Regions from separate parts of the Staphylococcus agnetis genome, predicted to be linked through region 1. Evidence: predicted binding sites of a transcription regulator. Region 1 holds the regulator's gene; each other region holds the start of a gene.
What was found. Region 1 encodes LexA, which represses DNA repair genes until DNA is damaged. Its sites were predicted from a motif close to CGAACATATGTTCG; they were not measured.

Region 1 (2,214 bases):
GTAAACCAGGGTGACCAGAATTCGCTTTCTCAATTGCATCAATGCTAAGCGCACGGATGGTATTTACTGCATGTGTGTCTTTTTGTCCAAACATATTATGACTTCCTTTCTATTCGCTACTAGGGTTATTATACCTTATATACGCGGATAAAACCTATAATTTCATTTGTATTTATAGAGAACTAATGACGTGTATGATTTTGCTTTTGAATTTCTTTTAATTTGCTAGGTGTCACGTCGTTACCCTCAGGATCAATCACCTTCGTATGTTCGATTTGATTTTTAAAACTATTACGAAATGAAGCAAGATATTCACTTCTTAAGCGTGATTGTTCTTTTGCTTCAACTTCAGTCAAACCTTCACTTTTCTTTTTCTTAGCGAGTGCATTAATACGTTGTAATTTTTCTTGACTAAGCATAATTGAAAACCTCCGTCAATATTCTCTACAAAATATAACAGAAAAGATGCATAAAACCAACCACTCTGACTTATAAGCTGAATAAAAAAAGACAATGTGAAACGTCATTCATCATTTCACATCGTCCTTATAAAACCTTTATATTGAATTGTGTATAGTCTCATTACCGTGCGCCTCATTTCTATGTCTTTATGTCAAATGTTCGGTTTTAAATTTATCGAACTGTCACAGCGAGCACACTTTGTTGATCATTAGACTTTTGTTCGTATTTTTGTACGTGTTCTGTTTGGTTAGAATTAATTTGATGATCAGTCATTTCGTACGTTTGTTCTGTATGCGCAGTTTGGCTAGTCATAATAAAAAACACGAAAAAGATAATCATAGAAACAACAAACACTGATAAATACAGATATATTTCATTTAATTTAACTTTAATCATTATCAACATCTCCTAGAACATTTGTTTGTGTATTCACTTTAACAGAACGAATGTTCTATGTCAACATCAAAACGAACAAATGTTTGTTCTGTTCGGATAACTATGCTATAATGTACATAAATCAAGCAAAGGAGTGCAATCAGATGAGAGAACTGACAAAAAGACAAGAAGAAATATTTGAATTTATTAAGCATATTGTTCAAACAAAAGGATACCCGCCAAGTGTTCGAGAAATAGGAGAAGCAGTTGGATTAGCTTCAAGTTCAACTGTTCACGGTCACTTATCACGCCTTGAAGAGAAAGGCTACATCCGTCGTGACCCTACAAAACCTCGAGCAATCGAAATCGTAAGTGAGCTCATGGGTGAACCAGTAAATATGGAAGAAACAATTTATGTACCCGTTATCGGTAAAGTTACCGCTGGTACGCCGATTACTGCTGTAGAAAATGTTGAAGAATATTACCCACTGCCTGAACACTTTACTTCTACACATAATGGCCAAATCTTTATTTTAAATGTTGTAGGAGACAGTATGATTGAAGCTGGTATTTTAGATGGCGATAAAGTAATCGTAAGAAGTCAATCAATCGCAGAAAATGGCGATATCATCGTAGCGATGACGGAAGATGATGAAGCCACAGTGAAACGTTTTTATAAAGAAAAAAATCGTTATCGTTTACAACCTGAAAATAGTAGTTTAGATCCTATCTACTTAGAACACGTCACTGTGCTAGGTAAAGTTGTAGGCCTATTTAGAGAACTGTAATTCAATGTGATCTCCTTTGCTTATATAAAAACACCATCCCTAATTTGCGGATGGTGTTTTTCTTATCATATTTTTTAATTTAAACCGAATTGTTCTTGTGGTACAACGCCTTGTTTAATTTCAGAAGGCAACTGACTTTTCATTTCTACAAATAATTCTTGAAATCTCGTCTCTTCTTCATCTACATAGCCTTCAAAGACAACCTTATCAATATTTTCTTCATTGAAATAATAAATTTGATCTTCAACAACCCCTAAAGGATATTTACACGCGGAATAATCAAACATATATTTTTTATCATCTATTTCTACAATAGGACCACGATTAATAATCATTAATTTTTGTGAACCTTCTTTTAAATATATAATACTTCCAATTGTTTTCATAAATATCTCCAATCCCTTTAGTTACATCAAAGCATTAGCTTATTATGTATTTAAAATAGAACGTTATTTTTTTTTATAGATTATAGCTTCAGATACTCCAACTTTTACAGTAGCATAGCTTAAAAAGCTAAAAAATATAAGGAAAATTAGATGTATAATACCAATAATAAAATTAAAATCATTATATAGTAAGATAATGGTTA
Region 2 (2,214 bases), 540 kb from region 1:
TGCCAGGTAAATTTAAATATTTTGAACATAATGTCGCTGCCCACTCTTTCAAAGTGACTAAGATTGCGCAATATTTAGGAACGGTTGAAGAATATCATGGCAAAGATGTTGATTGGAAAAGTTTGTATGAAAAAGCGTTAAATCATGATTTTGCAGAAGTGTTTACCGGAGATATCAAAACACCTGTAAAATATGCGAGTGGAGAATTAAAAAAATTATTTTCACAAGTTGAAGAAGAAATGGTGGATACCTTTATTACCGAGGAAATACCAGAACGATATAGAGCAATATATCGACAACGTCTTCAAGAGGGGAAAGACGATTCTTTAGAAGGGCAAATATTAGCAGTCGCAGACAAAATTGATCTTTTGTATGAAACTTTTGGGGAAATTCAAAAACGTAATCCAGAACCTCTATTCTTTGAAATTTATGAAATGAGTTTAGAAACAATTATGCAATTTGATCATTTGCATGCGGTTCAAGATTTTATTGAAAACATCATTCCTGAGATGTTAACAGAAAAATTCATACCTCGTACAGAATTACGAGAAATGACGATGCAAATTCTTAAAAATAGGAAAGTGTGATAATCATGATATGGTATATGTTAGCCGCATTCTTTCCATGTGTTCTCGTAGTTATATTTAGTGCAATCACGAGAAGCAAGTGGGTGGGCACACTCATTACACTTATTTTAATAGGTGCATCAGTATATAAAGAATTCTTTCACAATGAATGGATTATCTTTTTAGATGTTGTATCGTTATTAGCTGGCTATATTATTGTTGACCAGTTGCAAATTCATAAACAACAGGATAATGAAGGGTAAGATTTCCTTAAGAAAGGAATCTTATCCTTATTTGTGTTTAAGATAAGAAAAGTTAATTACTAAAATCCCGAACAGATGTTTGTACTTGCTGTGAAATTTTTGCTAAAATAAACTTACTATTGCGTTGAAAGGAGCGTACACGAATGGAGCATCATGCTTTTAAAATTGCATCCACATTTGATCCTCAAGGTGATCAACCTAAAGCGATTGCTGAACTTGCTAAAGGTATTAAAGAAGGTAAGCGTCATCAAACCCTTTTAGGGGCTACAGGTACCGGCAAAACGTTTACAATGAGTAATGTGATTAAAGAAGTCGGTAAGCCGACATTAATCATTGCACATAATAAAACATTAGCGGGTCAATTGTATAGTGAATTTAAAGAGTTTTTCCCTGACAATAGAGTGGAATATTTTGTAAGTTATTATGACTATTACCAACCAGAAGCGTACGTCCCGTCAACAGATACGTTTATTGAAAAAGATGCTTCTATCAATGATGAAATTGATCAGTTGCGTCACTCTGCAACAAGTGCATTATTTGAGCGTGATGATGTCATTATTATCGCAAGTGTGAGTTGTATTTATGGTTTAGGTAACCCAGAAGAATATAAAGATTTAGTGGTAAGTATTCGTGTGGGCATGGAAATGGATCGTAGTGAACTATTAAGAAAACTTGTTGATGTACAATATACACGGAATGACATTGATTTTAAACGGGGAACATTTCGGGTTAGAGGCGATGTCGTAGAAATCTTCCCAGCCTCTAGAGATGAGTTATGTATCCGTGTGGAATTTTTTGGCGACGAAATTGACCGAGTCAGTGAAATTAATTATTTAACAGGAGAAGTGCTACGTGAACGTGAACATTTTGCACTATTTCCAGCATCTCACTTCGTTACCCGCGAGGAAAAAATGAAGATTGCTATTGACCGTGTTGAAAAAGAATTAGCCACGCAACTTGAAAAATTGCGTAATGAAAACAAACTACTTGAAGCCCAAAGATTAGAGCAACGCACGAACTATGATTTAGAAATGATGCGTGAGATGGGATTTTGTTCAGGTATTGAAAATTATTCTGTGCATTTAACGTTACGTCCATTAGGTTCAACGCCGTATACGTTACTCGATTATTTTGGAGACGATTGGCTAATTATGATAGATGAGTCACATGTGACTTTACCTCAAATTAGAGGGATGTACAATGGTGATCAAGCGCGAAAAAATGTGTTAGTTGAACATGGTTTCCGTTTGCCAAGCGCATTGGACAACCGTCCTTTAAAATTTGAAGAATTTGAATCGAAAGCACGACAACTGGTCTATGTATCTGCTACACCTGGTCCTTATGAACTAGAGCATACGGATGAAATGGTTGAACAAATTATAAGA
Region 3 (2,214 bases), 1.2 Mb from region 1:
TTTGGCAGCGCGTTTTAAATCTTCAGTATCATTAATGGTCATCTTTAAAAATGTTTCCGTTTCATCACGATTAATAATAAGCCAGTCAATCGCATGTAAAGAATCGGGCATGTTTATCATTTTCGGTGACGACACTGGTATGACGACGAGTTTGATGTGATGTTTTTCACTGTAGGCACATAAGAAATCAAGTGAATCTTTGGGCAGATTAAGATCGACAATGATACATTTAGCTTTCCGCAGTAAGTGTGTACGCTTAATTAAAAACTCAGGCGTGATTTCTTTATACACTTCCATATCTGCAAGTCCATACTCCATATTGCCATCCTTATCGATTAGTGCCGTATACGATCCTGTATTTGCGTTTTCAACTTGTTGAACGTGGTCAAGACTCATAAAGGGGCTAGATAAATGTTTGATCATGTCCCATTCACTGTCGTTGCCACTGGCCGAAAGAATTGCGACGTTGTCTCCTAAACGCCCCAGGTTTTCAGCAATGTTTCGGGCGACACCTCCAACGGAACGTGTCGATGTGACCGGATTTGAAGTTCCTTGTTGTAGTGCTTGATTGACATAAAACTTACGGTCAAGATTTGTCGCACCTATACAGACGATAGGAAAATCATCATTGAGCACATACGCTTTACCAAGTACATATTCTTTTCGTATAAGGCCAGAGATAATGTTGGCAACGGCAGGGCGAGAGAGACCAACAGCTTTGGCTAACTCCTGTTGAGAGATGAACGGATTGTCTTGAATACGTTCAAGAATCAATTTTTCATTTTTGTTCAACATGGCACCTCCTAATAAACAAAAGTTTGAAAATTAAACTTTTGTTTAGATTAGCAAATAGGCATAGAAATGTAAACGCTTTCACAAAGCTGTTCATAAAGTTTACAAATTTCTTTTTTTGTTACAGGCGTCAAATTTACATTTTATCAAAAGCGAATGATGCAGATGCACAGTTTTTATCAGAGTTATCTGAATTTTTTGTTGACTTCGATAAATGAGTATAATACACTAGTTTTAATTTCATAACACTTATCCAGAATGGTGGAGGGACAGGCCCTACGAAGCCAGGCAACCTTTTAAGTTAGGTGCTAATTCCTGCAGGTGTGAAACCTGAGAGATGAGTCTGATTACGTCACGTCTATCTTTCAAGGTAGGCTTTTTTAATTTTTAGGGGGAATAAAGATGACACACGATTACCGATTTGAGACGCGACAATTGCACGCAGGACAAGAAGTGGATGCAGCAACGAATGCACGCGCAGTGCCGATTTATCAAACGACCTCATTTAATTTTAATGACACGGATCACGCGGCCAATTTATTTGGATTGGAAGAGTTGGGGAATATTTATACCCGGCTCATGAATCCTACTACTGCTGTATTTGAAACACGAGTGGCTGAGCTTGAAGGTGGGATTGCAAGTGTGGCGGTTGCTTCGGGAATGGCAGCAATCACGTATGCGATTCAATCTGTCGCACATGCAGGTGACCATATTATCGCGTGTGAAACGTTATACGGAGGCACGCACACTTTATTGACGCATACGTTACCTAAATTTGGGATAGAGGTAACACTTGTCGATACGAAAGACCCACAAAATGTAACTGCGGCCATTAAAGCGAATACAAAGGCACTATTTGTTGAAACCATTGGCAACCCTGAAGGCAACATAGAAGATTTTGAAAAACTAACTGCAATCACTAAAGCACATGGTATTCCTCTAATCGTGGATAATACGTTTGCATCACCGTATCTCTTTAGACCGATTGAATACGGCGCAAATATCGTTGTCCATTCTGCGACCAAATTTATCGGAGGCCATGGGACATCAATGGGTGGCGTCATTGTAGATGGTGGGAACTTCGACTGGAATAATGGTAAGTTTCCTGGATTGAGTGAACCTGATCCATCGTATCATGGCATCATCTTTAGCGAAAAGTTTGGTGACGCTGCACTGGCCTTTAAAATTCGCACGACATTATTACGTGATACAGGTGCCGCATTGTCACCCTTCAACGCATTTCAATTAACACAAGGGTTAGAAACATTGTCATTGCGTATGGAACGTCATGTTGAAAATGCGGAAAAAGTTGCGCATTATTTGTCGAAACATGCTAAAGTTGCGTGGGTAAAATATGCTGGACTTGAAACGAGTCCATATTATGACCTTAAAACAAAGTATTTGCCTCATGGTGCTGGAGCT

Region 2: a site for LexA is predicted at 898-911, ahead of uvrB (excinuclease ABC subunit UvrB). Genes of this name have one in related genera too.
Region 3: a site for LexA is predicted at 808-821, ahead of GJE18_RS11025 (carbohydrate kinase). Genes of this name have one in related genera too.

The regions. Positions count from the first base shown of each region.
Region 1 covers NZ_CP045927.1:986,364-988,577, reverse strand. Annotated here, with positions in the region: gene tkt (transketolase) at 1-94, opposite strand, end outside; gene GJE18_RS04950 (DUF896 domain-containing protein) at 183-419, opposite strand; gene sosA (DNA damage-induced cell division inhibitor SosA) at 634-858, opposite strand; gene lexA (transcriptional repressor LexA) at 1,002-1,625, shown strand; gene GJE18_RS04935 (DUF4176 domain-containing protein) at 1,700-2,011, opposite strand.
Region 2 covers NZ_CP045927.1:446,003-448,216, forward strand. Annotated here, with positions in the region: gene GJE18_RS02235 (YfbR-like 5'-deoxynucleotidase) at 1-587, shown strand, start outside; gene GJE18_RS02240 (CsbA family protein) at 593-829, shown strand; gene uvrB (excinuclease ABC subunit UvrB) at 973-2,214, shown strand, end outside.
Region 3 covers NZ_CP045927.1:2,179,571-2,181,784, reverse strand. Annotated here, with positions in the region: gene GJE18_RS11025 (carbohydrate kinase) at 1-795, opposite strand, end outside; SAM riboswitch class I at 1,039-1,136, shown strand; gene GJE18_RS11020 (O-acetylhomoserine aminocarboxypropyltransferase/cysteine synthase family protein) at 1,195-2,214, shown strand, end outside.